DNA from 4 places in the Pseudomonas muyukensis genome. Region 4 is predicted to be linked to each of the others. Evidence: predicted binding sites of a transcription regulator. Region 4 holds the regulator's gene; each other region holds the start of a gene.
The links. Region 4 encodes sigma-54, which starts transcription at its own class of promoters, with help from an activator protein. Its sites were predicted from a motif close to ANTGGCATNNANNTTGCTNT; they were not measured.
Positions count from the first base shown of each region.

Region 1: a site for sigma-54 is predicted at 4,607-4,626, ahead of glnA (type I glutamate--ammonia ligase). Genes of this name have one in related genera too.
Region 2: a site for sigma-54 is predicted at 5,694-5,713, ahead of flgB (flagellar basal body rod protein FlgB). Genes of this name have one in related genera too.
Region 3: a site for sigma-54 is predicted at 5,874-5,893, ahead of nirB (nitrite reductase large subunit NirB). Genes of this name have one in related genera too.

Region 1 is NZ_CP077073.1:1,051,210-1,058,987, reverse strand. It holds gene KSS95_RS04820 (glycogen/starch/alpha-glucan phosphorylase) at 1-28, opposite strand, end outside; gene KSS95_RS04815 (YkgJ family cysteine cluster protein) at 213-617, shown strand; gene typA (translational GTPase TypA) at 815-2,635, opposite strand; gene thiI (tRNA uracil 4-sulfurtransferase ThiI) at 2,764-4,218, opposite strand; gene glnA (type I glutamate--ammonia ligase) at 4,722-6,128, shown strand; gene KSS95_RS04795 (chorismate mutase) at 6,274-6,816, shown strand; gene glnL (nitrogen regulation protein NR(II)) at 7,071-7,778, shown strand, end outside.
Region 2 is NZ_CP077073.1:4,576,881-4,584,658, reverse strand. It holds gene KSS95_RS20185 (MFS transporter) at 1-244, shown strand, start outside; gene KSS95_RS20180 (hypothetical protein) at 283-828, opposite strand; gene KSS95_RS20175 (flagellar brake protein) at 968-1,711, opposite strand; gene KSS95_RS20170 (flagella synthesis protein FlgN) at 1,792-2,259, opposite strand; gene flgM (flagellar biosynthesis anti-sigma factor FlgM) at 2,307-2,621, opposite strand; gene flgA (flagellar basal body P-ring formation chaperone FlgA) at 2,796-3,545, opposite strand; gene KSS95_RS20155 (chemotaxis protein CheV) at 3,609-4,538, shown strand; gene cheR (protein-glutamate O-methyltransferase CheR) at 4,592-5,419, shown strand; gene flgB (flagellar basal body rod protein FlgB) at 5,760-6,167, shown strand; gene flgC (flagellar basal body rod protein FlgC) at 6,170-6,613, shown strand; gene flgD (flagellar hook assembly protein FlgD) at 6,627-7,325, shown strand; gene flgE (flagellar hook protein FlgE) at 7,356-7,778, shown strand, end outside.
Region 3 is NZ_CP077073.1:2,107,891-2,115,668, forward strand. It holds tRNA gene KSS95_RS09470 (tRNA-Val) at 146-221, shown strand; tRNA gene KSS95_RS09475 (tRNA-Asp) at 235-311, shown strand; gene map (type I methionyl aminopeptidase) at 457-1,242, opposite strand; gene KSS95_RS09485 (ParD-like family protein) at 1,239-1,442, opposite strand; gene KSS95_RS09490 (bifunctional nitrate reductase/sulfite reductase flavoprotein subunit alpha) at 1,735-5,703, shown strand; gene nirB (nitrite reductase large subunit NirB) at 6,022-7,778, shown strand, end outside.
Region 4 is NZ_CP077073.1:5,139,822-5,147,599, reverse strand. It holds gene KSS95_RS22865 (ZIP family metal transporter) at 1-42, shown strand, start outside; gene KSS95_RS22860 (HPr family phosphocarrier protein) at 191-463, opposite strand; gene rapZ (RNase adapter RapZ) at 486-1,340, opposite strand; gene ptsN (PTS IIA-like nitrogen regulatory protein PtsN) at 1,343-1,807, opposite strand; gene hpf (ribosome hibernation-promoting factor, HPF/YfiA family) at 1,820-2,128, opposite strand; gene KSS95_RS22840 (RNA polymerase factor sigma-54) at 2,207-3,700, opposite strand; gene lptB (LPS export ABC transporter ATP-binding protein) at 3,962-4,687, opposite strand; gene lptA (lipopolysaccharide transport periplasmic protein LptA) at 4,688-5,212, opposite strand; gene lptC (LPS export ABC transporter periplasmic protein LptC) at 5,199-5,771, opposite strand; gene KSS95_RS22820 (KdsC family phosphatase) at 5,780-6,304, opposite strand; gene KSS95_RS22815 (KpsF/GutQ family sugar-phosphate isomerase) at 6,305-7,279, opposite strand; gene KSS95_RS22810 (ATP-binding cassette domain-containing protein) at 7,524-7,778, shown strand, end outside.

The sequences.
Region 1 (7,778 bases), 1.4 Mb from region 4:
CCTCACGGGCCTTGTTTTCCTGGGACATGGGACATCCTCGGGCAAGTAGGCGAAAGCGCAGGGAGATTGTTCAGCCTAGACGCTCTGACACACAGCGACAGTGAGGGTTCGCGGTTTTCACCTTGGCGCAGGGAATCGGGCAAAAGGTTGTTCACAAATTGAACAACTCCGGTATCATCGCGCGCCCCAAGACCGTGATACCCCCCATAACGATGAAAACGACCCTGATCGCCGCCGCCGAAGTCGACCGCCTGGAGACCTGGCAGCGCTATGCCAGCCACATGTGCGGCGGCTGCCACTCGACCTGCTGCACCTTGCCGGTGGAGGTGAAGATCAAGGATCTGATCCGTATCGGCGTGGTGGACGAGTTCGAGAAAGACGAGCCGCCAAAGAACGTGGCCAAGCGCCTGCAGAAGGAAGGCATCATCGAGCGCTTCAACCAGAAGTCGGGGATCTTCACCCTGACCCGGATGAGCAACGACGACTGCATGTACCTGGATCGCAAGAGCCGGCTGTGCACCATCTACGACAAGCGTCCGGACACCTGCCGCAACCACCCCAAGGTCGGGCCGCGGCCGGGGTATTGCGCGTACAAGCCCAAGGTGGTCGGGCGCTGAAGTTGTTTTTGCTTGAGATCCTGGGGCTGCTGTGCAGCCCATCGCGACGCAAGGCCGCCCCTACGGGGGACCGCGATCTCTTGTAGGAGCAGCCTTGCGTCGCGATGGGCCGCAAGGCGGCCGCACATTCCGAAGGCAAACAAAAACGCCCCCGGCCTTTGGACCGGGGGCGTTTTCATTCAGCCTGAACTAATGACTCAGTTCTTGGCTTTCTTGGCAGCGCGGGTACGCTCGCCTTCGTCGAGGATCTTCTTGCGCAGACGGATCGACTTCGGCGTCACTTCGCACAGCTCGTCGTCCTGGATGAATTCCAGGGCCTGCTCGAGGGTGTGGCGAACTGGCGGAACCAGGGCGATGACTTCGTCCTTGCCCGAAGCACGCATGTTGTCGAGCTTCTTGCCTTTGGTCGGGTTCACGCCCAGGTCGTTGTCACGGCTGTTCAGGCCGATGATCTGACCGTTGTAGATCTCCTGGCCGTGCTCGACGAACAGCTTGCCGCGCGCCTGCAGGGTTTCCAGCGAGTAGGTCAGCGCCTTGCCGGTCTCGACCGAAACCAGGACGCCGTTCAGGCGGCCGGACATCTGGCCCGACTTCATGGTGTCGTAGCGATCGAAGATCGAAGTCAGGATGCCTGCACCGTTGGTCAGGGTCAGGAACTGGTTACGGAAACCGATCAGACCACGGGCTGGAATGTTGTACTCCAGGCGCACACGGCCCTTGCCATCCGGCACCATGTTGGTCAGGTCGCCTTTACGCAGGCCCATCTCTTCCATGACCTTGCCCTGGGATTCTTCAGGGATGTCGATGGTGACGTTCTCGAACGGCTCCTGCTTGGTGCCGTTGACTTCGCGGATGATCACTTCAGGACGGCCCACGGCCATCTCGAAGCCTTCACGGCGCATGGTTTCGATCAGAACCGACAGGTGCAGCTCGCCACGGCCCGATACCTTGAACTTGTCAGGGGAATCGGTTTCCTGAACGCGCAGGGCAACGTTGTACAGCAGCTCTTTGTCCAGACGGTCCTTGATGTTACGGCTGGTGACGAACTTGCCTTCCTTGCCGCAGAACGGCGAGTCGTTGACCTGGAAGGTCATCGAAACGGTCGGCTCGTCGACGGTCAGCGGCTTCATCGCTTCGACGGTATCCGGAGCGCACAGGGTGTCGGAGATGAACAGCTCGTCGAAACCGCTGATGCAGACGATGTCGCCAGCCTGGGCTTCTTCGACGTCGACGCGGTGCAGGCCGTGGTGGCCCATCAGCTTGAGGATACGGCCGTTACGCTTCTTGCCTTCGGTGTCGATGGCAACAACCGGGGTGTTCGGCTTGACGCGACCACGGGCGATGCGGCCAACGCCGATAACACCGAGGAAGCTGTTGTAGTCCAGTGCCGAGATCTGCATCTGGAACGGGCCGTCACGGTCAACCGACGGTGCGGGTACGTTGTCGATGATCGACTGGTACAGGGCGGTCATGTCTTCGCCCATGGCGGTGTGGTCCAGACCGGCGATGCCGTTCAGGGCCGAGGCGTAGACGACTTTGAAGTCCAGCTGTTCGTCGGTGGCGCCGAGGTTGTCGAACAGGTCGAAGATCTGGTCCAGAACCCAGTCAGGACGCGCGCCCGGACGGTCGACCTTGTTGATCACGACGATTGGCTTCAGGCCGGCTTCGAAGGCCTTCTTGGTCACGAAGCGGGTTTGCGGCATCGGGCCGTCCTGGGCGTCGACCAGCAGCAGCACGGAGTCGACCATCGACATTACACGCTCGACCTCGCCACCGAAGTCGGCGTGGCCGGGGGTGTCGACGATGTTGATGTGGTAGCCGTTCCAGTTGATGGCGGTGTTTTTCGCCAGAATGGTAATACCGCGCTCTTTTTCTTGGTCGTTGGAGTCCATGACGCGCTCGTCGTTGAGCTCGTTACGCTCCAGGGTGCCGGACTGACGCAGGAGTTTGTCGACCAGGGTGGTTTTACCATGGTCAACGTGGGCGATGATGGCGATGTTACGCAGATTTTCGATCACAACTGTATCTCGATCAGAGGATTCGGTTGCCACCTAGTGTAGGCGGCGAATATGTACGGTTTGAGGCTCAGCGGGCCCGATGGTCGGGAGGGCGATGGCGGATGCTGCCGCCATACAGCCCTGGCGTCTTATGTCGGACGATAAACACGCACATTGGCATGTCCCTCACTGAGCAGGTGGTGTGCGTGCAAACGGCTCATCACACCTTTGTCGCAATACAGCAAGTACTGGCGCGTAGGGTCCAGGTGCTTGAACTTGCTGTTGATCGCATAGAACGGCATGGCCTGGACTTCGATACCGTCCAGCGCCAGAGGTTCGTCTTCCTGGGCATCGGGGTGACGAATGTCGATGACGATCTGGCCAGGCAGCGCCTCGGCCACGTCCTCGATTTCGATGTCCTTGCCCAGCTCATCGATCACGTGGTCGATGGAGATGAACTTGGCGCGCTCAAGGGCGCGCTCGAGCACGGCCATGTCGAACTGCTTTTCTTCGTGCTCCATGCGGTGACGCTTGGCATGGGTGGTCGGGTTCACCGAGATCACGCCGCAGTATTCGGGCATGTGCTTGGCGAAGTCGGCGGTGCCGATTTCGCTGGCCTGGTCGATGATGTCCTGCTTGTGGCTGGCCAGCAATGGGCGCAGCACCAGCTTGTCGGTGGCCGAGTCGATGATCGACAGGTTCGGCAAGGTCTGGCTGGAGACCTGGGAAATCGCCTCGCCGGTGACCAGCGCGTCGATCTGCAGGCGCTCGGCCATGTGCGCGGCACCGCGCAGCATCATGCGCTTGAGGGTCACGCCCATGTAGCTGTTGTCGACCTTGTTGAGGATCTCGCCGACCACTTCCTCGAACGGCACGCTGATGAACAGCACGCGCTGGCTGCTGCCGTACTTTTTCCACAGGTAGTGGGCCACTTCCATCACGCCCAGTTCGTGGGCACGACCGCCGAGGTTGAAGAAGCAGAAGTGGGTCATCAGGCCACGGCGCATCATCTGGTAGGCCGCCACGGTGGAGTCGAAACCACCGGACATCAGTACCAGGGTCTGCTCCAGGGCGCCCAGCGGGTAACCGCCGATGCCGTTGTGCTGGTTGTGGATCACGTACAGGCGCTGGTCGCGGATCTCGATGCGCACCACCACTTCAGGCGTCTTCAGGTCGATGCCGGCGGCGCCGCACTGCTGGCGCAGCTGGCTGCCGACGTAGCGGTCGACGTCCATCGAAGTGAAGTCGTGGTGGCCGCCGCGCTTGCAGCGCACCGAGAAGCGCTTGCCGGCCAGCAGGTGGCCGAAGTGCTGCTTGCACTTGGCGACGATGTCGTCGAAGTCGCCCAGCGGGTATTCCTCGACCTGCAGGAAGTGGGTGATACCCGGGGTGCAGGTGAGGCGCTCGATCATCTCGCGCTGGATCTTCTCGTCCTCGACGCGGGTGACCACCTCGAGATTGTCCCAGACGCCATCGACCGCGAGCTCAGGATCGAGGTCCTTGAGCACGACGCGGATGTTCTTGCCGAGCTGGCGGATGAAGCGCTTGCGCACCGGCCGGCTCTTGATGGTGATCTCTGGGAAGACTTTGACGATAAGTTTCATTGGTTTAACAGCGCGCGCAGGGCCTGCCGAAAATAGGGGGCGCGAATTATAGCGGAAATCGCTCAAGGTTTGAGCAACTTTTGTACAGAAGGTTTGATTTACCGAGCCCGAACCCTGCGCCGCACCTGTAGGAGCCGGCTTTGCCGGCGAAAGGGCCAACCCAGGCACTGCAAGGTGATCATCAGGATCGAAGTAGGCCGTTAAGCCTGGGGCTGCCCATGCAGCCGCTTTCGCCGGCAAAGCCGGCTCCTACAGGCGCGACACGCATCGCACCAAAATAGCGCACGACATCTTGCTCACGCCCTCAATGCGTGCACGAATGCTTCCTGCAGCTAGGCTATATGCCCGCCAACGCCGGGCTTTATCCCGACCTTCGCCATTTTCGGGCACTGGCATGCAATTTGCTCCCTTGTGAGGCAGGTAAGCTTGGCCGACTATCCGCGCCCAGCGACACCCTTTTTCCAGGGCCGCGGCCAAGCGCCCTAGACCATCCGGAGGACAACATGTCGAAGTCGGTTCAACTCATCAAAGATCATGACGTCAAGTGGATTGATCTGCGTTTCACGGACACCAAAGGCGTTCAGCATCACGTGACCATGCCGGCGCGCGATGGCCTGGACGAAGACTTCTTCGAAGTCGGCAAGATGTTCGACGGTTCCTCCATCGCTGGCTGGAAAGGCATCGAAGCCTCGGACATGATCCTGATGCCGGTCGACGAGACCGCCGTGCTCGATCCGTTCACTGAAGAGCCGACCCTGATCATCACCTGCGACATCGTCGACCCGTCGAGCATGCAAGGCTACGATCGCGACCCACGTGCGATCGCCAAGCGCGCCGAAGAGTACCTGAAGAGCACCGGCATCGGTGACACCGTGTTCGCCGGCCCAGAGCCTGAGTTCTTCATCTTCGACGAAGTGAAGTTCAAGTCGGACATCTCCGGCTCGATGTTCAAGATCTTCTCCGAGCAAGGCTCGTGGATGTCCGATGCCGACGTCGAAGGCGGCAACAAAGGCCACCGTCCTGGCGTGAAAGGCGGCTACTTCCCGGTTCCGCCGTTCGACCACGACCACGAAATCCGTACCGCCATGTGCAACGCACTGGAAGAGATGGGGCAAACCGTCGAAGTCCACCATCACGAAGTGGCGACTGCCGGCCAGAACGAAATCGGCGTCAAGTTCAACACCCTGGTGAAGAAGGCTGACGAAGTACAGGCGCTGAAATACGTCGTGCACAACGTTGCCGACGCCTACGGCCGTACCGCCACCTTCATGCCCAAGCCACTGTACGGCGACAACGGTTCGGGCATGCACGTGCACATGTCGATCTGGAAAGAAGGCAAGAACACCTTCGCCGGCGAAGGCTATGCCGGCCTGTCCGACACCGCCCTGTACTTCATCGGCGGCATCATCAAGCACGGCAAGGCCCTGAACGGCTTCACCAACCCGTCGACCAACTCGTACAAGCGCCTGGTCCCAGGCTTCGAAGCCCCGGTCATGCTGGCCTACTCGGCACGCAACCGTTCCGCCTCGATCCGCATTCCTTACGTCGGCAGCCCGAAAGCCCGCCGTATCGAAGCACGCTTCCCGGACCCATCGGCCAACCCGTACCTGGCCTTCGCGGCCCTGCTGATGGCTGGCCTGGACGGCATCCAGAACAAGATTCACCCAGGCGATGCCGCCGACAAGAACCTGTATGACCTGCCGCCTGAAGAGGCCAAGGACATCCCGCAGGTTTGCGGCAGCCTGAAGGAAGCCCTGGAAGAACTGGACAAAGGCCGTGCGTTCCTGACCAAGGGCGGCGTGTTCTCCGACGACTTCATCGATGCCTTCATCGAGCTGAAGAGCGAGGAAGAGATCAAGGTCCGTACCTTCGTCCACCCGCTGGAATACGAGCTGTACTACAGCTGCTGATCTGATCGGCGCCTCGCGTCGGCGACATCAGGACGGCCTCCTTCGGGAGGCCGTTTGTTTTTCATACCCTCATCATCGGACAACACCTATTAGCCGCCGCAACGCCAAAGGCGACACTCAAGGCTTCATTCCCAAGGAGATCGCCATGCGTGCCATCACCCTCGCACTGACCTGCTGCTTCGCCCTATCCGGTTGTGCCTCCTCTGCGACCATCACGCCCACCCTGGATCAGTTGCTTACCAGCATCGATCGGCGCCTGGACCTGGCCGAAGCTGTCGCCCTGCACAAGTGGGATCACCAGCAACCCGTGCAGGCCAGCGCCCGCGAGCATCAGGTATTGGTCAGCGCACGCCAGGCCGCCGTCGCCCACCACTTGGATCCGGCACGCGTCGAGGCCTTTTTTGCCGACCAGATCGAAGCCAACAAACTCCTGCAGTACCACCTGCTCGACACCTGGCATCGCGCCCGACAGGCGCCAGCCCTTCCACGCCGCGACCTGGCCAACGAAGTGCGCCCTGAACTGGACCTGCTACAGGAACAGCTGTTGAGCGCCCTTGCCCGCTTCGACCAGACCCCACCAGACAATTGCGCCAACCACCTGGCCGACGCCTTGCAACATCGCGCCGAGGATTCCACGCGCCATCTCGCCCTGGTTCGCGCCAGCGCCCAGCTGTGCAAATTGCGCTGACCGCCCTATGCTCCATATTGGTGCATGACTTGACGGCACGCCCCATCATGCAACCCAATTTGGTTCACAAGAATCGATAAACCAGGGCTTTCTGGCTCGAATTCGCGCAGTTCCAGGTCTTTATCCGGAATTTGCGCTTCTTTTCGGAGCCTTGGTTTGGTTCTTGCATTTTCACCGCATCCAGCACTCTTCCGTGCGCGCCCCAGGCCAGAGCCGTTGGGCGCCACTGTGCCAAAAGAGGTCAACGACACCTTATGACCATCAGCGATGCACAGCACCGTCTGCTCCTGGACAACCTGACCACCGCCACGCTGCTGCTCAATGGCGAACTGCGCCTGGAGTACATGAACCCGGCCGCGGAAATGCTCCTGGCCGTCAGCGGCCAGCGCAGCCATGGGCAGTTCATCAGCGAGCTGTTCACCGAGTCGACCGAGGCGCTCAACTCGCTGCGCCAGGCCGTGGAGCACGCGCATCCGTTCACCAAGCGCGAAGCCCAACTGACCTCGCTGACCGGGCAGACCATCACCGTCGACTACGCCGTGACCTCCATCCTGCACCAGGGCCAGACCCTGCTGTTGCTCGAGGTACACCCACGCGACCGGTTGCTGCGCATCACCAAGGAAGAGGCCCAGCTGAGCAAGCAGGAAACCACCAAGATGCTGGTGCGCGGCCTGGCCCATGAGATCAAGAACCCGCTCGGCGGCATCCGCGGCGCGGCACAGCTATTGGCCCGCGAGCTGCCCGAGGACGGCCTGCGCGACTACACCAACGTGATCATCGAGGAAGCCGACCGCCTGCGAAACCTGGTCGACCGCATGCTCGGCTCGAACAAGCTGCCATCGCTGGCCATGACCAACATCCACGAGGTGCTGGAGCGCGTGTGCAGCCTGGTCGAGGCCGAGAGCCAGGGCGGCATCACCCTGGTGCGCGACTACGACCCGAGCCTGCCGGACGTGCTGGTC
Region 2 (7,778 bases), 560 kb from region 4:
GCTGGTGTGGCGAATCCGGCCGAAAGCGGTGACCGGCTTGCACCAGGTCCAGGATGCCCCGCTCGGCCACGTGGCGATGCCGGCGGCCGGCTCGCCGTTGTCGGCGGCGCTCGACCCGCGGGTCGATGAGCAGACCGTGCAGGAGGTCATGCAAGCACCGGTGGCGGCGGAGGATACCGAGGCAGAACAGGCAGGCGAAGGGCAGGGTGCCCGGCCACAGGCAGGCGGCGACAGCTTGCGTTGACGGGCCTGGCATTGATGGCCGACCTGGCAGGTGCTGTATCAGACCAGCGTGATGTTGCGCAGGTGGAACTTCAGGATGTCGCCGTCATCGGGACCGGCATGCAAACCAAAGTAGTCATACAGCGCGGAGTAGGTATTGGCGACGCGATATACCGCCGCGTCGCGCAAGTAGAACTCGACCTGCTGCGCACTGGCCATGTCACCGTCCCACTCCCCAAGCACTTGAATTTTCCAGTACTGGCGTCGCGCAGTCAGGTTCAGGAAACTCAAGTGCGCGGTATTTCCCAGCGCCAGGTGATCATAGAATTTCAGCCAATTGTTGGTGCTTTTCTCCAACCGCTGTCGCTTGATCGATGAGGGTTCGGCAATCTCGATCTGGTAGTGGTGGCGAGCGCCATCGGTCTTGAGGTACTTGAAGTGGAAGGTGAGGCGCCTGAACCAGGCAGGGTCATTGCCCTGGTCGACGACGAGCCAGTTTTTGCGCAGAGCATGCTGGATGCCATCGTCCTCTGACGAAGGCACGCTGGTAACAACTATCTGCCCATACTGGCAGTGCAGTTCGGCGGTAAAGTCACGTTGGATCATAGCTTCTCCGATCATGAAGGCGACCCGCAATGGGGCTTGTCGGAGCGTGGCAGTGACTGGCGGGGGGTGGAACCGGGAAGCGTGTCCTGGCGTGCGCGTCGGCGGCATGAAAACGCCACCCGTAGGTGGCGTTCGACGATCAGTAATCGTCCTTGTCGAACCTGCGCGCTTCGCGCTGCAACTGGTAGACGAAACTCTCGATCTTGCGTTGCGCCTGGCCGTTGAGGTTATGGAAGCGTACCCCGGCGAAGGTGGTGTTGATGCGCTCCTCGAAATGCAGGTGGCGCAGCTCGACCATGGTGTCGGTCAGCCCCAGCGGGTTGCCGGCCTTGAAACGCTCGTAGACCTGGCCCAGTTGCAGGCGGTCTTCGACATTGCCTTCGAAGCGCAGCTTGCAGCCGGTGGCAGAGATGTCCAGCAGCTTGCCGCGCAGGGCGCCGTTACCCTTGAGGTGGGTGCCGTCGAGGGTCACGTCGACCAGTTGCGACAACTTCAGCGCGGCGCGAAAGGCATTGCGCCGCTGATGGTAGGTGACTTCCGTGGGCAGCGGGCCGCGGTAGCAGCGGTGGCCGTCGATCTCGCTGATGGTCAGCGGGGTGTCGCTTTCCCAGGCAATGCGCACGCCGTCATGGAAGCCTTCGATGCGAAACGCTTCGCCGTTCTCGATGTACTTTTCGCCGTCGCGCGGGATCATCTCGTCCAACGCCAGTACCCCGGCCTCGCGGTCGACATGCACCACGTAGCTCTGGAAGCGCTGGCTGCGTTCATGGAAGCTGATGATCAGCGGGTCGTGGCTCTCCAGCAGCTGGCGCAGGTTGGCCGCAATCTCCAAAGGAGTGCTCAGCACCTTCGGTGGCTGGGGAGCATCGGATTCGTTGAACACGGGTTTTCAATCTCCAGGCAAAAACGACACACGCAATTAACGGCATTTTGCCAGTATGTTCCGTGCCTTGATACCACTAATCACACTTGGCTGATCGCCCGGGGCTTGGCCATCGGCGAGGTACCGCCACGGCTGTCGTAGAGCGACGGAGAATCGCCGCCCTGAAGGATTCTGACCTGGTTGGCCGTGACGTGCTGCTGCACCTGGATGATCTGGCCGTTGGTCGCGTTGACCTGCTGGCAGGCGTCCATCAGTTGGCTCAGCTCGTCGAGCCGGGCGAGGATCGCCTGGCCATTGCTCGACTGGGCCGCCAGGGCTTGCGCGCCGGCGCGATCGGCACTGAGGCCGAGGCTGGCGAGCAGTTGGCTGCGGCGCCGACCCTGCTGCTCGAGCAAGATGATCAACGACTGCTTGCGGGCCAGGATCTGCTCCAGCACCACCATGTCGCGGCCGTGCAGGGCTATCGCTTCGTTTTGCAGAAGCTCGAGCAGTTCCTGCGTGGGCGCGATGTCGTTTTCGATCAGTTGCAGCAGAGTGATGTCGTGCATGGCTAACTCTTGGCGTGTTGCGTCCTTGAAGTCAGCGCGCCTGAAGGTCAGCGCTGGGCTTCGAAATCAAGCAGTTTGCTGGCGACCCGGTCGGCATCGACCTTGTAGCTGCCGTCGGCGATGGCCTGTTTCAACTCGGCCACACGGGCGCTGTTGACGGTTGGCTGATCGCGCAGCTTGTCGCTGATCTTCTGCAATTGCTGGGCCTCAGGGCTCAGATGTACCGCTTCTCCGCTGGCGCTGGCGCGTTTGGGCGCCTCGCTGGCTTCGCCGGTTTTTTCGGCGGTGCCTGGCGCGGCATTGCCGCGAACACCGCCCGTGATGGACGGAGAATTATTCAAACGACTGAAGTCGATGACCATGATCAGAACCCCTGGGTATTAGGACGCATGCCTGGTTTTCGGCCAACCCGAAGAAAACTTTAGGCAGGAAAACCATACTGGCGCAAAGCGCAGCTTGCGCAACCCGATTTCTGACACAGTTTAGGGCCCTCGGTTCCTCACCGCCAGCTTTGCGTCATCGTCTTGCAGCCAGGATTACATGGCCACCTCGACCTGTCCGGGCCCGGTCACCCGGGCCTTGACCACTCGCTTGGAGTTGAGGTTGCGCACCCGAATCTGGGTTTGCAGCCCGCCCTTGTCCAGCGCTTCGCCGGGCATGCGCACGCTGAGGCTGCCGCTGCGGGCGACGATCACCACATGATCGCCCTTGCGCACCACCTCGGCCTGCTCCAGATGTTGCTGGGTGAGCAACTGGTCGACTACCGTCGGGCGTAGCAATTTCAGGCCCACCGCCTGGTCCAGCTGGGTCAGGTAACCCTGGCCGAGGCTGCCGACATCGCGCTCGCGCAGGGCCACGTCGCCTTCGCCGATGACGCTGTCGCGCTTGAGTGGGCGGGTCATGACCACCACGTCGCGCAGCAGGCGCACCTGCGCCGGCACGAATACCGTCCAGGGCGCCGCGCCGTCGCAGCGCACCCTCACCGTCACCCGTCCCAGCGGCGTGGGGCCTTCCAGCGAGGCGTCCAGCTGCTGGCTGCACTGCGGCATGCGCAGGCGCGGGTCGAGTTTGTTCACCTGGATCTCGTAGCGACCCTGGGTCTGGGTGGTCGCCAGATAATCCTCCACGGTGAATTCAAGAAACCCTTGAGTGACACCGATAAGCTGTTCAGGCAAGGTAAAAGCGTCCGCCAGCGCCTGGGTGCCGGGTACCATCAGGCACAATGCGGCCAGGGATCCGGTCAGCAGGCGCGTCAGTCGTCGGAAAAATGTCGTTTTCGTGTACATGGCGCTCAAAAAAGCAAAGCCCGTGCCGACTTGGTACATAGGCAATCGTTGAAGGAGTCCGGCATGGCTGGAGTGATGGATTCGGTCAACCAGCGCACGCAGCTGGTGGGGCAGAATCGCCTGGAGCTGCTGTTGTTTCGCCTCAATGGCGACCAGCTCTATGGCATCAATGTGTTCAAGGTCCGCGAGGTGCTGCAGTGCCCGGATTTGACACTGCTGCCCAAGTCCCATCCGGTGGTGCGCGGTGTGGCCAACATTCGCGGGGCGACCATCCCGATCCTCGACCTGTCGATGGCCACCGGCTTGCCGGGCCTGCAGGAAGAGACGCGCAAGAGTTTCGTCATCATCACCGAGTACAACACCAAGACCCAGGGGTTCCTGGTGCACTCGGTGGAGCGCATCGTCAACATGAACTGGGAAGAGATCCATCCGCCACCCAAGGGTACCGGGCGCGATCACTACCTGACCGCGGTCACCCGGGTCGACAACCGCATGGTCGAGATCATCGACGTGGAGAAGGTGCTGGCCGAAGTGGCGCCGTCGTCCGAGTCGGTGTCCGAAGGGGTGATCGATGCCGAGGTGCAGGACAAGGCGGTGCTGTTGCGGGTGCTGACGGTCGATGACTCGTCGGTGGCGCGCAAGCAGGTCAGCCGCTGCCTGCAGACGGTCGGGGTCGAGGTTGTGGCGCTCAACGACGGTCGCCAGGCCCTGGACTACCTGCGCAAGCTGGTGGACGAAGGCAAGCGTCCGGAGGAGGAGTTCCTCATGATGATTTCCGATATTGAAATGCCAGAAATGGACGGCTATACCCTCACGGCGGAGATTCGCAGCGACCCGCGCATGCAAAAACTGCACATCTGCCTGCATACTTCGCTGTCTGGGGTATTCAACCAGGCCATGGTCAAGAAGGTCGGCGCCGACGATTTTCTGGCCAAGTTCAAGCCGGATGACCTCGCCCAGCGCGTGGTCGATCGGATCAAGGCGGCACATTGAAACGGCCGGGGCGCGTCCCCGGCGCAAGCGACATATAAAAAGAGGCGGCAGCATTGTCTACGGGTAATTTGGATTTCGAACAGTTCCGGGTCTTCCTGGAGAAAGCCTGTGGCATCCTGCTGGGCGAGAATAAGCAGTACCTGGTCTCCAGCCGTCTCAACAAGCTGATGGAGCAGCAGGGCATCAAGTCGCTGGGCGAACTGGTGCAGCGCATCCAGACCCAGCCGCGCGGTGGCCTGCGCGAGCAGGTGGTCGATGCCATGACCACCAACGAGACACTCTGGTTTCGCGACACCTACCCGTTCGAGGTACTGAAGAACAAGGTGATTCCGGAGTTCATCAAGGGCAACCCCGGCCAGCGTCTACGTATCTGGTCGGCGGCCTGTTCGTCGGGGCAGGAGCCGTATTCCATCTCCATGGCCATCGACGAGTTCGAGCGCAGCAACCTGGGCCAGTTGAAGATGGGCGCGCAGATCGTCGCCACCGACCTCTCCGGCGCCATGCTCAACAACTGCAAGACCGGCGAGTACGACAGCCTGGCCATTGCCCGCGGCTTGTCCCAGGAGCGTTTGCAGCGTTACTTCGACACCAAGGGGCCTGGGCGTTGGGCGGTCAAGCCACCGATTCGCAGCCGCGTCGAGTTCCGCTCGTACAACCTGCTCGACAGCTACGCGCCGCTGGGCAAGTTCGACATCGTGTTCTGTCGCAATGTACTGATCTACTTCTCGGCCCAGGTCAAGAAGGACATCCTGATGCGCATCCACGGCACGCTCAAGCCGGGCGGCTATCTGTTCCTGGGTGCGTCCGAGGCGCTCAATGGCCTGCCGGACCACTACCAGATGGTGCAGTGCAGCCCGGGGATCATCTACCAGGCCAAGTGAGGCGGGTGGCAAAGGGCAAAGGGAGCCGGCACCGCGAGATGCCGGCTTTTTCATGCCTGTCGATTTAACGTCTTCCACGCATGGGCACCCGCCTTGCTGGCGAGCCAGGCGCAGCGATCGTGTCGGTGTGGATGCCGTCAATATTTTGTTTTGCCGCCTCGGTGGCTGTCTGATTGCCGCCTGGCGACTGCAAAGCGGAAGCACTTTGCCGCTTTTCTGGCAGCGGCGGCCTGCTGTTTCAGCTCGAAGGCCCGGGTTGACAGGCTTTTTCTTGGTTGGCACAGCCCTTGCTTTAGCGTTAGCCAACGAAACTCTGGTCAACCTTCGAAGGTTCCCCGACATGAGCATCAGCTTCGACAAGGCGCTTGGCATCCACGAAAAGGCATTGGGCTTCCGTGCCCAGCGTGCCGAGGTGCTGGCCAACAACATCGCCAACGCTGACACGCCGAACTACAAGGCGCGCGACATGGACTTCTCGTCGGTGCTCGCCGCCGAGTCCGACAAGCAGCAGAAAGGCCGTATCGCCCTGGATCGCACCAATAATCGCCATATCGAGGCCGAGGGCCTGGCGATGATGGACGACACCTTGAAGTACCGCACGCCGATGCAGCCGTCGATCGACCAGAACACCGTGGACGCGCAGATCGAGCAATCGAACTACACGGAAAACGCCGTTGGCTTCCAGGCCAGCTTCACCCTGCTCAACAGTAAATTCAAAGGGCTGGTATCGGCCCTGCGTGGAGAGTGACCATGTCCCTTGCCAGTGTCTTCAATATCGCCGGTAGCGGCATGAGCGCGCAGAACACGCGCCTGAACACCGTCGCCTCGAACATCGCCAACGCCGAGACCGTCTCCTCGAGCATCGACCAGACCTACCGCGCCCGCCATCCGGTGTTCGCCACCACCTTCCAGCAGGCCCAGGCCGGCGCCGGCCAGTCGCTGTTCGAGGACCAGGGCGAGGCGGGGCAGGGCGTGCAGGTCAAGGGCATCATCGAGGACCAGAGCAACCTCGAGGCGCGTTACGAGCCGAACCATCCGGCGGCGAACAAGGACGGCTACGTCTACTACCCGAACGTCAACGTGGTCGAGGAGATGGCCGACATGATCTCCGCCAGCCGTGCGTTCCAGACCAACGCCGAGCTGATGAACACCGCCAAGAACATGATGCAGAAAGTGCTGACCCTGGGTCAGTAAGCAGGGAGCCGAAATGACTACCACCAATACCGATAACCAGGTTGGCAGCGGCTATCTGGAGTCACTGCAAAAGCCCACCAGCAAGAACAACGGCAGCACCGGCCAGGCCGGCAGCGCGCTGGGCAAGGACGCGTTCCTGCAGTTGCTGGTGACGCAGATGAAGAACCAGAACCCGCTCGATCCCCAGGACAACGGCGAGTTCGTTGCGCAGCTGGCGCAATTCAGCAGCCTCGAAGGCATCCAGTCGCTCAAGGAGTCGGTTGACGGCATCCTCACCGGCATCGGTTCGTCCCAGGCGCTGCAGGCGACCTCGCTGGTCGGCCGTTCGGTGATTGTGCAGACCGACAAGGCCGTGGTCGACACCACCAAGAGCTTCAATGGCCAGGTCGTGGTGCCGTCGAACATCAGCGAAGGCAAGGTCACCATCAAGGACAAGGACGGCAAGGTGGTCAAGACCATCGAGCTGAGCGCGCAGAAGGCCGGTACCGCCGACTTCATCTGGGATGGCACCAACGACAAGGGCGAGAAGGTCGACCCGGGCAACTACACCTTCAGCGCCGAGACCAAGGTCGACGGCAAGGCCAAGACGCTGGCCACGTTGCTGCCGGCCAAGGTCAACAGTGTCAGCTTCCAGAATGGCAGCGAGATGATGCTCGACCTGGCTGGCATCGGCAAAGTCGGCATCTCCAAAGTCACCACCATCGGAATTTAACGCCGCAGAATCGGCACAAGGAGCGAGTACATGTCTTTCAATATCGGCCTTAGCGGTCTCTATGCGGCGAACAAATCCCTGAACGTTACCGGCAACAACATTGCCAACGTCGCCACCACCGGTTTCAAATCGTCGCGCGCCGAGTTCGGCGACCAGTATTCGCAATCGATCCGCGGCACTGCCGGCGGCAAGACCCAGGTCGGCAGCGGCGTGAAGACCATGGCGGTCTCGCAGATGTTCAACCCCGGCAACATCAATGGCACCGGCCAGGCGCTGGACATGGCCATCGACGGCAACGGCTTCTTCGCCCTGAACGACAATGGCTCGCGCATCTATACCCGTGCCGGCGCCTTCTACAGCGACAAGGAAGGCTACGTGGTCAACGCCAGCGGCGCCAACCTGCAGGGCTATCCGGTGGATGAAAACGGCAAGGTGATCCCGGGCGTGCTGACC
Region 3 (7,778 bases), 2.5 Mb from region 4:
CATACGGCCAGCACCTTATAGAGAGGAAGAAACACCCGGCATTGCTAGGTCTTTGAAAGGCCTGAGAATTTTTTTTAAAAAAGTTTAAAAAAGTGCTTGCCAGGGTGGCGGGCCCTCCGTAGAATGCGCGCCACACCGAGACGAAGGGTGATTAGCTCAGCCGGGAGAGCATCTGCCTTACAAGCAGAGGGTCGGCGGTTCGATCCCGTCATCACCCACCACTCGATGTATAGCGCGGCGGTAGTTCAGTCGGTTAGAATACCGGCCTGTCACGCCGGGGGTCGCGGGTTCGAGTCCCGTCCGCCGCGCCATATTTAGCTTCCAGGGCCCACTGAACACCCGGAAGCAACAGAGAAAGCGACCTTAGGGTCGCTTTTTTTGTGTCTGCTGTTTCTGCAGGCTGTCTTGGGGGCTGATGCCAAGGCATCCCAGCCGGCAGCCCCCAGGCACTCTCCCTCAGGGCTTTGCGCCCAACCGCTCTTCCCCGCGCAACGTCAGTACCTCATAGCCGGTTTCGGTCACCGCCACGGTGTGCTCCCACTGGGCCGACAAGCTGTGGTCGCGGGTGATCACCGTCCAGCCATCGCGCAGGCCACGGGTCCCGCGCCCGCCCTGGTTGATCATCGGCTCGATGGTGAACACCATGCCCGCTTGCAGTGCCAGGCCCATGCCGCGTTGCCCGTAGTGCAGCACTTCGGGCGCTTCGTGCATCTGGGTGCCGATGCCATGGCCGCAGTATTCGCGCACCACGCTGTAGCCCGCCGCCTCGGCATGGGCCTGGATGGCATGGCCGATATCGCCGAGGGTGGCGCCGGGGCGAACCTGCTCGATGCCTTTCCATAAGGCCGCGTAGGTGGTGTCGACCAGCCGCCGGGCCTCGTCGTCGATCTGGCCGATGGCGTACATCTTCGACGAGTCGGCGATATAGCCACCCTGTTCCAGGGTGATGTCGACATTGACGATGGAGCCTTCGCCCAACACCTCGTCGGCCTTGGGCATGCCGTGGCAGACCACATGGTCCACCGAGGTGTTCAGCGCGTAGGGAAAACCGTACTGGCCCTTGCTCGCCGGGCGCGCCTTGAGGTGCTCGATGATGAAGGCTTCGGCGCGATCGTTGATTTGCATCGTGGTCACGCCGGGACGGATGAAACCGTCGAGGTCGGCGAACACCTGCGCCAGCAACTGGCCGGCGCGGCGCATCAGCGCCAGTTGCGCGGCGTTCTTGAGGATGACCTGGCTCATCGCAGCAATTCCTTGAGGTTGGCTTGCTCCTGGCGCAGCAGCTGGCGCAGCAGTTCCTGGTAGGTGGCTTGCGGGTGCAGCTCGGCGAGCATGCCGAGGCGGATCCAGTGCTCGGCCTGGGCGTTGATCGAGCGCGACAGGGCGGCGCTGGCCACGCGCAGGTCTTCGTGGAGGTCGTCGGCGATCTTGACGATGCCCATGGTGCTTTACCTATTTATATGAAACGTATGCGAATCATATAGTCGTGGCGCGGTTCATGCCACCCGCTGGTGCAGCGCTCCCTGGCGTGGTGCACGGGCAATCGCCGAGGTCGCGCGCTGCTGCGTGGTTGCGGCGTGGTCAAGAGATGGCCCGGCTTTTGCTGAATGTCCTGCATCCGGGCCATCAACGTCGATGGCTCTTTTCATCACGACGAAGGCGCCGTGTTGCCCTGCTTGCGATCAGCCAAGCGGGAGCAGCCGGCGCCTTTGTCGTTCGTGCAGGAGAACGCCGATGAGCAGCAGCGAGGTGCGCAGTGTCTGCCCGTATTGCGGGGTGGGGTGCGGTATCGTCATGAGCGTCAGCGCCGGCAAGGTGACCAAGGTCAGCGGCGACAAACAGCACCCGAGCAATCTCGGCCGGCTGTGCACCAAGGGCCTGACCGCCCACATACCGCTGGCCAGCGGGCGCATGGGCCAGGCCTTCGTGCGCCGCGAGCGCAGCCAGGAGCCGGTGCGCAGCAGCCTCGACCAGGCCATCGCCGAGGCGGCGCGGCGGCTGCGCGAGATCATCGACAGCCATGGCGCCGATGCGCTGGCGCTGTATGTTTCCGGGCAGATGTCGCTGGAAGCCCAGTACCTGGCCAACAAGCTGGCCAAGGGTTTTATCCGCACCCGCCACATCGAGTCCAACTCGCGGTTGTGCATGGCCAGCGCCGGCAGTGGCTACAAGCAGTCGCTGGGTGCCGACGGCCCGCCCGGCAGCTACCAGGATTTCGAGCGGGCCGAAGTGTTCCTGGTGATCGGCGCGAACATGGCCGATTGTCATCCGATCCTGTTCCTGCGCCTGCTCGACCGGCTCAAGGCCGGGGCCAAGCTGATCGTCGTCGACCCCCGGCGCACCGCCACCGCCGACAAGGCCGACCTGTTCCTGGCGCTGCGCCCGGGCACCGACCTGGCGCTGCTCAACGGCCTGCTGCACCTGCTGCACGCCAACGGCCACACCGATGCCGGGTTCATCGCCCGGCACACCGAAGGCTGGGAGGCCATGCCGGCCTTTCTCGAGGACTACACCCCCGAACGGGTCGCCGCCATCACCGGCCTGGACCCCGCCGCGATCCGCGAGGCCGCGCGGCTGATCGGCGAGGCCGGGGCGTGGATGAGCTGCTGGACCATGGGCCTGAACCAGAGCATCCACGGCACTTGGCACAGCAACGCGCTGTGCAACCTGCACCTGGCCACGGGCGCCATCTGCCGGCCTGGCAGCGGCCCGTTCTCGCTGACCGGCCAGCCCAATGCCATGGGCGGACGCGAGATGGGCTACATGGGCCCAGGGTTGCCCGGCCAGCGCTCGGCGCTGGAGGCCGGCGACCGCGCCTTCGTCGAGCGGCAATGGCAGCTGCCGGCCGGTACCCTGCGCAGCGAGGGCGGGGAGGGCACGGTGGCGTTGTTCGAGCAGATGCAGCGCGGCGAGGTGAAGGCCTGCTGGATCATCTGCAGCAATCCGGTGGCCAGCGTCGCCAATCGCCAGCAGGTGATCGACGGCCTGCGCCAGGCGCAATTGGTGATCAGCCAGGATGCCTTTCTCGACACCGAGACCCAGCGCTACGCCGACATCCTCCTGCCGGCGGCGCTGTGGGCCGAGGGCGATGGGGTGATGATCAACAGCGAGCGCAACCTGACCCTGGCGCCGCGGGCGGTCGAGCCGCCCGGCGAGAGCCTGGAGGATTGGCGCCTGATCGCCCGGGTGGCCAGTGCCATGGGCTATGCGCAGGCGTTCGACTACCCCGACGCCGAGGCGGTGTACGACGAAATCCGCCGTTTCCACAACCCAGCCACCGGCTACGACTTGCGCGGTATCGGCTATGCCGACCTGCGCCAGGGGCCGCGGCAATGGCCGAGCGCGCCGGGGCGCGAGGACGACCGCAGCCCGCTGCGCTACGTCAGCGAGGGCGCGCTGGTGTTTCCCACGCCCAGCGGCAAGGCGCAGTTCTTCGCCCGGCCCTGGTTGCCAGCGGCGGAGCTGCCCGACGCTGCCTTCCCCTTCGTGCTCAATACCGGCCGGGTGCAGCACCAATGGCACACCCTGACCAAGACCGGCAAGGTGGCGAGCCTGAACAAGCTCGCGCCCGGCCCCTTCGTCGAGATCCACCCCAGCGACGCGCTGCGCCTGGGCATCCACGACAAGGACCAGGTGGGGTTGCGCTCGCGCCGTGGCCAGGCGCGGCTGCCGGCACGGCTCAGCGATCGGGTACAGCCCGGCAACTGTTTTGTGCCGTTTCACTGGAACGACCTGTACGGCGAGGGCCTGGCGATCAACGCGCTGACCTGCGACGCGGTCGACCCGATTTCCCTGCAACCGGCCTTCAAGCACTGCGCCGTGGCCCTTGAACGGCTGGCCGGCGAACGTATCGAGGCCCTCGACCTGAGCCACCCGGAGCCTGCGACCATGCCCACTGCCACCCTGTCCCGCCTGCTTGGCCTGGAGGCGTTGCCGGCACCGGTGTTGGCCGAAGACGAGCGCCACTACCTGCAAGGCTTCCTGCTTGGCCTTGACCAGGCGCAACGCCTCGGCGTGCCCAGCCTGCCGCCCGGCGCGCCGTTGGCGCCGGCCCGGCGGCTGTTCGTCGACGGCCTGCTGGCGGGCCTGTTCAGCCCGGCGCAGGCTATGCCTGGGAGCCCCGCCGAGGCCCCTCGGCATCACGTGCTGTGGGCCTCGCAGACCGGCAACGGCGAGGGCCTGGCCGAGCGCTGCGCGCAGCGTCTGCGCGAGGCGGGTTTGGCCGTGGCGCTCAGTTGCATGGAGGCCATTCACCCGGCACAGTTGCAGGGCGCCGCCAGCCTGGTGCTGATCGCCAGCACCTTCGGCGATGGCGAGGCGCCGGACAGCGGCGCGGCATTCTGGCAGGCGCTGCAGCAAGAGCAAGGCGCCAGCTGCGCGACCCTGCCTTATGCCGTGCTGGCCCTGGGGGATTCGAGCTATGAGCAGTTCTGCGGTTTCGGCCGCAAGCTCGACCAGCGCCTGGCCGACCTCGGTGCCCGGCGCCTGCTGGCGCGGGTCGATTGCGAGCCTGACTGCGAAGCGGCTTTCACCGCCTGGCTGGAGGCCTTGCTGCCGGAACTGGGCGGTAGCGCACCGGCACCCACCGTGGCACCGTCGCCAACCCGCGTCGGCAAGCACCAGCCCTGGTTGGCGCCGGTGCTGGAGAACCGCTTGCTCAATGGCCCGGGTTCGAGCAAGGAGACGCGGCAACTGGTGTTCGACCTGCGCGGCAGCGGCCTGAGCTACCAGCCTGGCGACGCCCTGGGGGTGTGGCCGCGCAATTGCCCGGACCTGGTCGATGAGCTGCTGGCCTTGATGGCGCTCGATGGCCAGGCCCAGGTCGAACTCCAGGGCCAGGCGCCGATGGCGCTGCGCACCGCGCTGGAGCGCCACTTGGACATCACCCAGGTCAGCCGGCCGCTGCTCGAGGTGTTCGCCGAGCAGGCCGAGGGCCTGCGGCGTTTGTTGCGGCCCGAGTGCAGTAGCACGCTCAAGGACTGGCTGTGGGGGCGGCAGCTGGCCGATGTCCTGCAGGCGTTCCCCCAGCGCTTGCCCCTGGCCCGCTGGCTGGCATTGCTCAAGCCCTTGCAGCCGCGGCTGTACTCGATCAGCTCCAGCCCCTTGGCCCATCCCGACCAGGTGCACCTGACCGTCGCCACCGTGCGCTACGGGGCGCGCAAGGGCGTGTGCTCGACCTTCCTCGCCGACCGGGCGACGGCCCTGGAGGTGGCGATTTTCCCGCAACCGTCGAAGCACTTTCGCCTACCGCAGGACGATGCCACGCCGATCATCATGATTGGCCCCGGTACTGGTATCGCGCCGTTTCGCGGTTTTCTCCAGGAGCGCGAACAGCGCCGGGCGAGCGGTGGCAATTGGCTGTTCTTCGGCGAGCAGCACGGCGCCTGCGATTTCTATTACCGCGAACAGTTGCAGGCCTGGGCGGCGAGCGGGTACCTGCGCCTGAGCACGGCGTTCTCCCGCGACCAGGATGACAAGGTCTACGTGCAGCAGCGCCTGCTGGCGCACGGCGCCGAGCTGTGGCAGTGGCTCGAGGCGGGCGCGGTGGTCTATGTCTGTGGCGATGCCCAGCGCATGGCCAAGGATGTCGACGCGGCCCTGCGCCAGGTGGTGGTCGAGCACGGCGGCATGGCTGCCGAGGCGGCGCGGGCTTATGTCGAGGCCTTGGCGCGGGACAAGCGCTATCGGCGCGATGTGTATTGAGTGCACCAGCCTGGTGAGCGTTGCACCAGGCTGGTTCAAGCGCCTGGATAGCACAGGCTGTGCCGGTGTTCGCCGGCAAGGCCCGCTGCTACAGGTTTGCAGCACCTGTTGCCGGTAGGCGCCAGCCTTGCTGGCGAACCAGGCGCCGCGGTGCATGAGCGGGCAGGGCAATTGGCACAGTCCCTGCTTTGATCCAGCTACAACAGCCCACCGGTCAACGGCGATCGTCCAGGGCCCCCAACTGATGAGTACAGGCAAAGGCGCCTGGAGCTTCGGCTCCAGGCGCCTTTTTGCGTTTTCCGTGAGCGAGGATCGGCTATGCAGGCAACAGCGAACGAGGCACAACGACCGCGACTGGTCATCGTCGGCAATGGCATGGTCGGCCATCACTGCGTCGAGCAATTGATCGAGCGCGGCGCCCTGGCCCGCTTCGAGCTGCATGTGTTCGGCGAGGAACGCCAGCGTGCCTACGACCGGGTCCACCTGTCGGAGTACTTCACCGGCAGTTGCGCCGAAACCCTGGCCCTGTGCGCGCCGGGCTATTACCCGGACAACGGCGTGCACCTGCACCTGGGCGAGGCGGTAGTGGCGATCGACCGCCAGCGCCGGGAGCTGGTCACCGACGCAGGCCGCTACGGCTATGACCAGCTGATCCTGGCCACCGGCTCCTACCCGTTCGTGCCGCCCATCGAGGGCTCCAGCGGCCACGCGCGGCTGGTCTATCGCACCCTCGACGACCTCGACGCGATTCGCGCCGCCGCCAGCGGTGCCCGCCGTGGCGTGGTGGTCGGCGGCGGCCTGCTGGGCCTGGAGGCGGCCAACGCCCTCAAGTCCTTGGGCCTGGAGGCCCATGTGGTGGAGTTCGCCCCCCGCTTGATGCCGGTGCAACTCGACGGCGAAGGCGGCGCGGCGTTGCGTGCGCGCATCGAGGCGCTGGGCGTCGGCGTGCACCTGGCCCGCGCCACCCAGTCGATCAGCGCAGGCGAGCAGTACCGCTACCGAATGAACTTCGACGGCGGCGAGCACCTGGAAACCGACCTGGTGGTGTTCTCCGCCGGTATCCGCCCGCAGGACGCGCTCGGCCGCGCCTGCGGCCTGGAGGTCGCCGCCCGCGGCGGCGTGGTGATCGACAACCACTGCCGTTCCAGCGACCCGCGGATCTTCGCCATCGGCGAATGCGCTTCGTGGAACGGCAGCGTGTTCGGCCTGGTCGCCCCGGGCTACGCCATGGCGCGCACCTTGGCGGCATGGCTGATGGGCGAGGCGCCGAGCGGGTTCAGTGGCGCCGACATGTCGACCAAGCTCAAGCTGCTGGGCGTCGATGTCGGCTCGATCGGCGACGCCCAGGGCGCCACGCCGGGCGCGCGCAGCTACCGCTTCATCGACGAGGCCAGTGCCTCGTACCGGCGGCTGGTAGTGGATGCCAGCGGCAAGCAGGTGCTCGGCGCCGTGCTGGTGGGCGACAACAGCTACTACGACACCTTGCTGCAATACGCCCAGAACGGCATCAAGCTGCCGGCCGACCCGGCCACCTTGATCCTGCCCCAAGGAGGCGGCGCGCCCGCCCTGGGCGCCGATGCCTTGCCTGCTGCCGCGACCATCTGCTCATGCCACAACGTCAGCAAGGGCGCGGTGTGCGCGGCCATCGACGGCGGCTGTGGCGACCTGGCCGCGGTCAAGGCCTGCACCAAGGCCGCCAGCGGTTGCGGGGGCTGCGCGGCACTGCTCAAGCAGGTGGTCGAGCACGAGCTGGGCGCCCGCGGCGTGAGCGTGGACAAAAGCCTGTGCGAGCACTTTGCCTACACCCGCCAGGAGCTCTACGCCCTGGTGCGGGTCGAAGGCATCCGCACCTTCGGCGACCTGCTCGCCCGCCATGGCCAGGGCCCTGTCGGCTGCGACATCTGCAAGCCGGCGGTGGGCAATATCCTCGCCTCGTGCTGGAACCAGCCGATCATGGACCCGGCCCTGGTGCCGTTGCAGGACACCAACGACACCTTCATGGCCAACATGCAGAAGAACGGCACTTACTCGGTGGTGCCGCGCATTCCCGGCGGCGAGATCACCCCGGACAAGCT
Region 4 (7,778 bases):
GGGTTCTGCCTGATGATGGTGATGGACACGGCGATGTCCTGAGCCTGGCACTGCCCCCTGTAGGAGCGGCCTTGTGTCGCGAAAGGGGCGAAGCGCCCCCGCGATTTATGCATCAAACCACTATTGCTGGGGCCGCTCTGCGGCCCTTTCGCGACACCAGGCCGCTCCTACAGGGGCCGCGTTGTATCAGTCACTCGCCTTCGTCGAAGAAGTTCTCGATCAGCGCGACCAGCGCCTCCATGGCTTCAGCGTCCTGCTCGCCTTCGGTGTGCAGGTGTACCGGGGTGCCCTTGCCGGCGGCCAGCATCATCACTGCCATGATGCTCTTGCCATCCACCAGCTTGTCTGGCGCGCGACCCACCCGTACCTGGCAAGGAAAGCGCCCGGCCACGCCGACGAACTTGGCAGCCGCACGGGCGTGCAGGCCCAGCTTGTTGATGATGGTGATTTCGCGGGCGGGCATCGTGGGGCGGATATCCTGTGGGCTAGAGGTCGCGATGGCGGACCTGGACATTTTTCAGGGATTGCTGGAGCAACTGGCCGAGCCGCTCGGTGATGTACACCGAGCGGTGATGGCCGCCGGTGCAGCCAATGGCCACGGTGACATAGGCGCGGTTGCTGGCGGCGAAGCGCGGCAGCCACTTGAGCAGGTAGCTGGAGATGTCCTGGAACATCTCCTCGACATCCGGCTGGGCGGACAGGTAGTCGATCACCGGCTGTTCGAGGCCGGAATGCTCGCGAAGTTCCGGCTTCCAGTAGGGGTTGGGCAGGCAGCGCACGTCGAACACCACGTCGGCATCCACCGGCATGCCGCGCTTGAAGCCAAACGACTCGACCAGGAATGCGGTTCCCGGCTCCGGTTGGTTGAGCAGGCGCAGCTTGACCGAGTCACGCAGCTGGTACAGGTTCAGGTTGGTGGTATCGATCTTGAGGTCGGCCAGGTCGGCGATTGGCCCCAGCAGCTCGCTTTCGACGCGAATGGCCTCGGCCAGCGAACGGCTGTCGTTGGTCAGCGGGTGACGGCGGCGAGTTTCCGAGAAGCGCTTGAGCAGGGTGTCCTCGTCGGCGTCCAGGTACAACACGTCACACTGGATGTGCCGCGCGCGCGCCTCCTGGAGCAGGTCCGGGAAGCGTGACAGGTGGCTGGGCAGGTTGCGCGCGTCGATGGAAACGGCCACCTTGGGCTGCAGCAGCTCGGTGTTGATCAGCGCGTTTTCCGCCAACTGCGGCAACAGGCCCGCCGGCAGGTTGTCGATGCAGTAGTAGCCGTTGTCTTCCAGTACGTCGAGGGCGGTGCTCTTGCCGGAGCCGGAGCGGCCGCTGACGATGATCAGGCGCATGGTCAGTGCTCGTTCTGTACGTCCAGGACGACCTGGAACAGGGCCTCGCTGCTGTCGGCGGCACGCAGGCGATCGCGAACCTCCTTGCGATCGAGCATGCTGGCGATCTGGCGCAGCAGTTCAAGGTGGGCATCGGTGGCAGCTTCCGGGACCAGCAGCACGAACAGCAGGTCGACCGGGGCTCCGTCGATGGCGTCGTAATCGATGGGGGCGTCCAGGTGCAGCAAGGCGCTCACTGGCGCGGTGCAGCCCACAAGCCGGCAATGGGGAATGGCGATGCCATTGCCAAAACCGGTGGAGCCCAGCTTTTCGCGAGCGATGAGCTTGTCGAAGACGTCTTGCATCTCCAACTCGGGCACTTGCTCGGCGATCAGGGTGGCGACCTTTTCCAGGGCGCGCTTTTTACTGCCGCCCGGCACGTTCACCAGGGAACGGCCGGGGGTCAGGATGGTTTCAAGTCGGATCATGGATGAGGGGGATCAGCGGGCGGCTGCACCTTGCAGCAGGCTTTGCTGTTTTTCCTTGTGTTTTTTCAGTTGGCGGTCGAGCTTGTCAGCCAGGGCGTCGATCGCGGCATACATGTCTTGGTGTTCGGCGTTGGCGACCACTTCGCCACCGGGAATCTGGAGTGTGGCTTCAACCTTCTGCTGCAGCTTTTCGACTTTCATGATCACCGTTGCATTGGTGATCTTGTCGAAATGGCCCTCCACGCGGGCGAGCTTCTCGAGCACGTAATCGCGCAGTGGTTGGGTGACTTCTACATGCTGTCCACTGATGTTGACTTGCATACAGCTTCTCCTTTGTTGCCCGTGCATAAAGAGGCAGGTCTTGCACCTGCCGCTGAAACGCTGTGGCACATCCCGGGGCTACATCAGTCGCTTGCGCTCGCTCGAAGGGGCGATCCCCAGCGACTCGCGGTACTTGGCGACGGTGCGACGGGCTACCTGGATGCCTTGTGCCTCCAGTAAACCAGCGATCTTGCTGTCACTCAATGGCTTTTTCTGATTTTCCGCCGCCACCAGTTTCTTGATGATCGCGCGGATCGCCGTGGACGAGCATTCGCCGCCTTCGGCGGTGCTGACGTGGCTCGAGAAAAAGTATTTCAGTTCGTAGATGCCGCGTGGCGTGTGCATGTATTTCTGCGTGGTCACCCGCGAGATGGTCGACTCGTGCATGCCTACCGCCTCGGCGATGTCGTGCAGCACCAGCGGCTTCATGGCCTCGTCGCCGTGGTCGAGGAAACCGCGCTGGTGCTCGACGATCTGCGTGGCCACCTTCATCAGCGTCTCGTTGCGGCTTTGCAGGCTCTTGATGAACCAGCGCGCTTCCTGCAACTGGTTGCGCATGAAGGTGTTGTCGGCGCTGGTGTCGGCGCGGCGGACGAACCCGGCGTATTGCGGGTTGACGCGCAGGCGCGGCACCGCTTCCTGGTTGAGCTCGACCAGCCAGCGCTCGCTGTCCTTGCGCACGATCACGTCCGGCACCACGTACTCCGGCTCGCTGGACTCGATCTGCGAGCCCGGGCGCGGGTTCAGGGTCTGTACCAGCTCGATGACCTGGCGCAGCTCGTCTTCCTTGAGCTTCATGCGCCGCATCAACTGGCTGTAGTCGCGGCTGCCGAGCAGGTCGATGAAATCGCTGACCAGGCGCTGCGCCTCGCTCATCCACGGCGTCGAGGCCGGCAGTTGGCGCAGTTGCAGCAACAGGCATTCACCCAGCGAGCGGGCGCCGATGCCGGCAGGTTCGAATTGCTGGATGCGGTGCAGCACCGCTTCGACCTCATCCAGCTCGATGTCGAGCTCGGGGTCGAAACCTGCGCAGATTTCCTCGAGGGTGTCTTCCAGGTAGCCCTGTTCGTTGATGCTGTCGATCAGGGTCACCGCGATCAGGCGGTCGGTGTCGGACATCGGCGCCAGGTTGAGCTGCCAGAGCAGGTGGCTCTGCAGGCTCTCGCCCACCGAGGTGCGGGTGGTGAAGTCCCACTCGTCGTCATCGTTGCTGGGCAGGCTGCTGGCGCTGGTCTGGTAGATGTCTTCCCAGGCGGTGTCGACGGGCAGTTCGTTGGGAATGCGCTCGGCCCACTCGCCGTCTTCCAGGGTTTCGGCGCTGGTGGTCGGCTCCTGGAAGCTGTTGTCCTGGACTTCGGCGGCCGGCTTGCTTTCGGCGTTGTCCGCCATTGGGTCGCTGTTGTCGAAATCGTCGCCGTCTTCCTGACGTTCGAGCATCGGGTTGGATTCCAGCGCTTCCTGGATTTCCTGCTGGAGGTCCAGGGTGGAGAGCTGGAGCAGACGGATGGCCTGTTGCAACTGCGGGGTCATCGTCAGTTGCTGGCCCATTTTTAGGACGAGCGATGGTTTCATGGCAGGGGCTTAATACCTTGTTCGCCGGCGCGCATGCGCCATCCACTACACGTAGGGCGCTTGGGCGCCGATTTTAAGCAAGTTATATGCCTGAAATTGCAGCGTTTGCCTAGTGCTCGGTCTCGGAAATACGTTCTCTTTTGGCAGCGCTGGCAGCGCGCCGCCAATAGCACACAGCCCGTTTTCGAGACCGGGCACTGCAGCACTGTAACAACTTAAGCCGCGATCAGGCCTGTGCGCCAGTGCTGCGGGCAGAACGGGTCAGAGCCGGAACTCGTGCCCCAGGTACACTTCCTTGACCAACTGGTTGGCCAGGATGGTCTCGGCGTCGCCTTCGGCGATCAGCTGACCATCGTTGACGATGTAGGCAGTTTCGCAGATGTCCAGGGTCTCGCGAACGTTGTGGTCGGTGATCAGCACGCCGATGCCCTTGTTCTTGAGGTGGTGGATGATCTGCTTGATGTCGCCGACCGAGATCGGGTCGACACCGGCGAAGGGTTCGTCCAGCAGGATGAACTTGGGCGCGGTGGCCAGGGCGCGGGCAATCTCGACACGGCGGCGTTCACCACCGGACAGGCTCATGCCCAGGTTGTCGCGGATGTGGCTGATGTGGAACTCCTGCAACAGGCTTTCCAGCTCCTTGCGCCGGCCATCGCGGTCGAGGTCCTTGCGGGTCTCGAGGATTGCCATGATGTTGTCGGCCACCGACAGCTTGCGGAAGATCGAGGCTTCCTGCGGCAGGTAGCCGATGCCGGCCTGGGCACGGCCGTGCATGGGCTGGTGGCTGACGTCGTGGCTGTCGATCAGCACGCGCCCCTGGTCGGCCTGGACCAGGCCGACGATCATGTAGAAGCAGGTGGTCTTGCCGGCGCCGTTGGGGCCGAGCAGGCCGACGATCTGGCCGCTGTCGATCGACAGGCTGACGTCGCGCACGACTTGCCGGCCCTTGTAGCTCTTGGCCAGGTGCTGGGCTTTGAGGGTTGCCATTTACTCGGCCTTTTTCTTCGGTTGAATGACCATGTCGATACGCTGACGCGGTGCAGTCACGTTGCCACCACGGCCGGCGGTCGCCACCTGGGACTTGGTGTTGTAGACGATCTTCTCGCCTTCGGTGGTGTTGCCTTCGTTCTCGACCTTGGCGCGGTCGGTCAGGATTACCGTGTCCTTTTGCGCCTGGTACTGGATGGTCACCGCCCAGCCTTTCATCTTGTCCGCCTTGGCGGCGCTTTGCTGCTGCTCGAAGTAGGCCAGGTTGCCCACCGAGGTGACCACGTCGATGTCGCCGTTGGCGGCGCGGGTCATGGTCACGGTGTTGCCTTTGATCATCATCGAACCTTGGGTGATGATCACGTCGCCGGTGTAGGTGGCCACGCCTTGCTTGTCGTCCAGGTGGGCGTTGTCCGCCTGGATGCGGATCGGCTGGTCACGGTCGTTCGGCAGGGCGAAGGCGCTCGCGCTTCCCAGTGCTACGCCCAGGCTGAGCAGAAGGGGGATGGTTTTAACGAGCCTCATACTGTCCTCTTACGTTAGAGAGCAGGTCCATCCTGCCTTCTTTCAAATACGCTTTCATTCCTTTGCCCGTAGTCGTGCCACCGGCGCCGTCGATTCTAACGGCTTGCTCGGTCTGCGCATATTGCTTCTGCGGGAACACAGTCATGCGTGTGCTGGTGATGATGGTTTCGCGTTGCTTCTCGTCGGTGCGCGCCACGCGCACGTCATCGATCAGTTCCACCTCGCTGCCATCCGGGTTGACCTCGGCGCGCTTGCTCTGCACGTGCCATGGGTACTCGGTGCCACGGTACATGTGCAGGTCGGGCGTGGTCACCAGGGTGACTTCGCTGGCCTTGAGATGCTCGACCTTGGCGGCGGTCATTTCGTACTGCAGCTTGCCGTCGGGCAGGAACTGCACGCTGTGGGCGTTGATGGCGTAGTAGTCGATGGCGCTTTCGTCGACCTGGGCCGCGGGCTGCTCGAGGAAGCTCTCGGGGCTGATGTTCCAGTAGCCGACCGCCGCCAGAACGGCGGCGATCACGCCAAGCAGCGCAAAATTGCGAACTTTCTTGCTGAACATGGGTGGCCTTACAGGTAGTTGGCGTTGGCAGCGTCCAGGGTACCCTGGGCCTGCATGATCAGTTCGCAGAACTCGCGGGCGGCGCCTTCGCCGCCGCGGGCCTGCGTGACACCGTGGGCGTGCTGGCGCACGAACGGTGCGGCGTTGTGCACGGCCATGCCCAGGCCCACCCGGCGGATCACCGGCAGGTCGGGCAGGTCGTCGCCCAGGTAGGCGACCTGCTCATAGCTTAGATTGAGTTCGGCGAGCAGGCCGTCGAGCACCACCAGTTTGTCCTCGCGGCCCTGGAACAGGTGGGGGATGCCGAGGTTCTTCGCCCGTCGCTCGACCACCGGGGTCTTGCGCCCGCTGATGATGGCCGTGGTCACGCCCGCGGCCATGAGCATCTTGATGCCATGGCCGTCGAGGGTGTTGAAGGTCTTGAACTCGCTGCCGTCCTCGAGGAAGTACAGGCGCCCGTCGGTGAGCACGCCGTCGACGTCGAACACCGCCAGCTTGATGGCCTTGGCACGTTGCATCAGGTCCTGGTTCATTTACATCACTCCGGCGCGCAACAGGTCGTGCATGTTCAGGGCGCCGGTCGGGCGGTCCGCCTGATCGACCACCACCAGTGCGCTGATCTTGTGGTCTTCCATGATTTTCAGCGCCTCGGCGGCGAGCATCTCGGCGCGGGCGGTCTTGCCGTGCACGGTCATGACCTCGTCGATCAGGGTCTTGTGCACGTCGATGTTGCGGTCCAGGCTGCGGCGCAGGTCGCCGTCGGTGAACACCCCGGCCAGCTTGCCGTCATTGCCCAGGACCACGGTCATGCCTAAACCTTTGCGAGACATTTCAAGCAGCGCGTCCTTGAGCAGGGTGCCGGTCTTGACCACCGGCAGTTCGTCGCCGGCGTGCATGACGTTTTCGACCTTCAGCAACAGGCGACGGCCCAGGGCCCCCCCGGGGTGCGAGAAGGCAAAGTCCTCGGCGGTGAAGCCGCGGGCCTCGAGCAGGGCGATGGCCAGGGCGTCGCCCAGTGCCAGCGCCGCGGTGGTCGAGGAGGTGGGCGCCAGGTTGAGCGGGCAGGCTTCCTGGGCGACGCTGGCGTCGAGGTTGACCTCGGCGGCCTGGGCCAGGGGCGAATCGGGATTGCCGGTCAGGCTGATCATCTGGATGCCGAGGCGCTTGATCAGCGGCAGCAGGGTGACGATTTCGGCGGTGCTGCCGGAATTGGACAGGGCAAGAATGACATCGTCGCGGGTGATCATGCCCATGTCGCCATGGCTGGCCTCGGCCGGGTGCACGAAGAATGCCGGGGTGCCGGTGCTGGCCAGGGTGGCGGCGATCTTGTTGCCGATGTGCCCCGACTTGCCCATGCCAACCACCACGACCCGGCCCTTGCTGGCCAGGATCAGTTCGCAAGCCTTGACGAAGTCGCCGTCGATACGGGCCAGCAGGGCCTCCACGGCCTCGAGTTCGAGGCGCAGGGTGCGCTGGGCGGATTGGATCAGCTCGCTGGATTGGGTCATGTCGAAACGCAATGCCTGATGAAAAGGCGGCGATTATAGCTGCAATGTGTGAAACGCTCATCCATCGAATGTCATATGCCTGTCGCACAACCCTGTCTGTGCCCTGAACGAGTCAGGCGATGGCCTTGGGGCGGGCCTATCAGCGGTGCTATAGTTCGCCGCTATTCGGCCTGCCACGGGCGCGTGTGCCTTCATGATGAAGGCCGGCGTCAACTAGGCGAGGCTGCACTAGCAAGGAGTCTAGATGAGTGTGGATAGCGCCTGTGCGGTCGAGTTGAAGGGCGTCACCTTCAAGCGCGGTTCGCGCAGCATTTTCAGCAACGTGGACATTCGTATTCCGCGCGGCAAGGTCACTGGCATCATGGGGCCTTCGGGCTGCGGCAAGACCACCCTGCTGCGCCTGATGGGCGCGCAGCTGCGCCCGGCCAGCGGCGAAGTCTGGGTCAATGGCCAGAACCTGCCCGCGCTGTCGCGGGGCGATCTGTTCGATGCGCGCAAG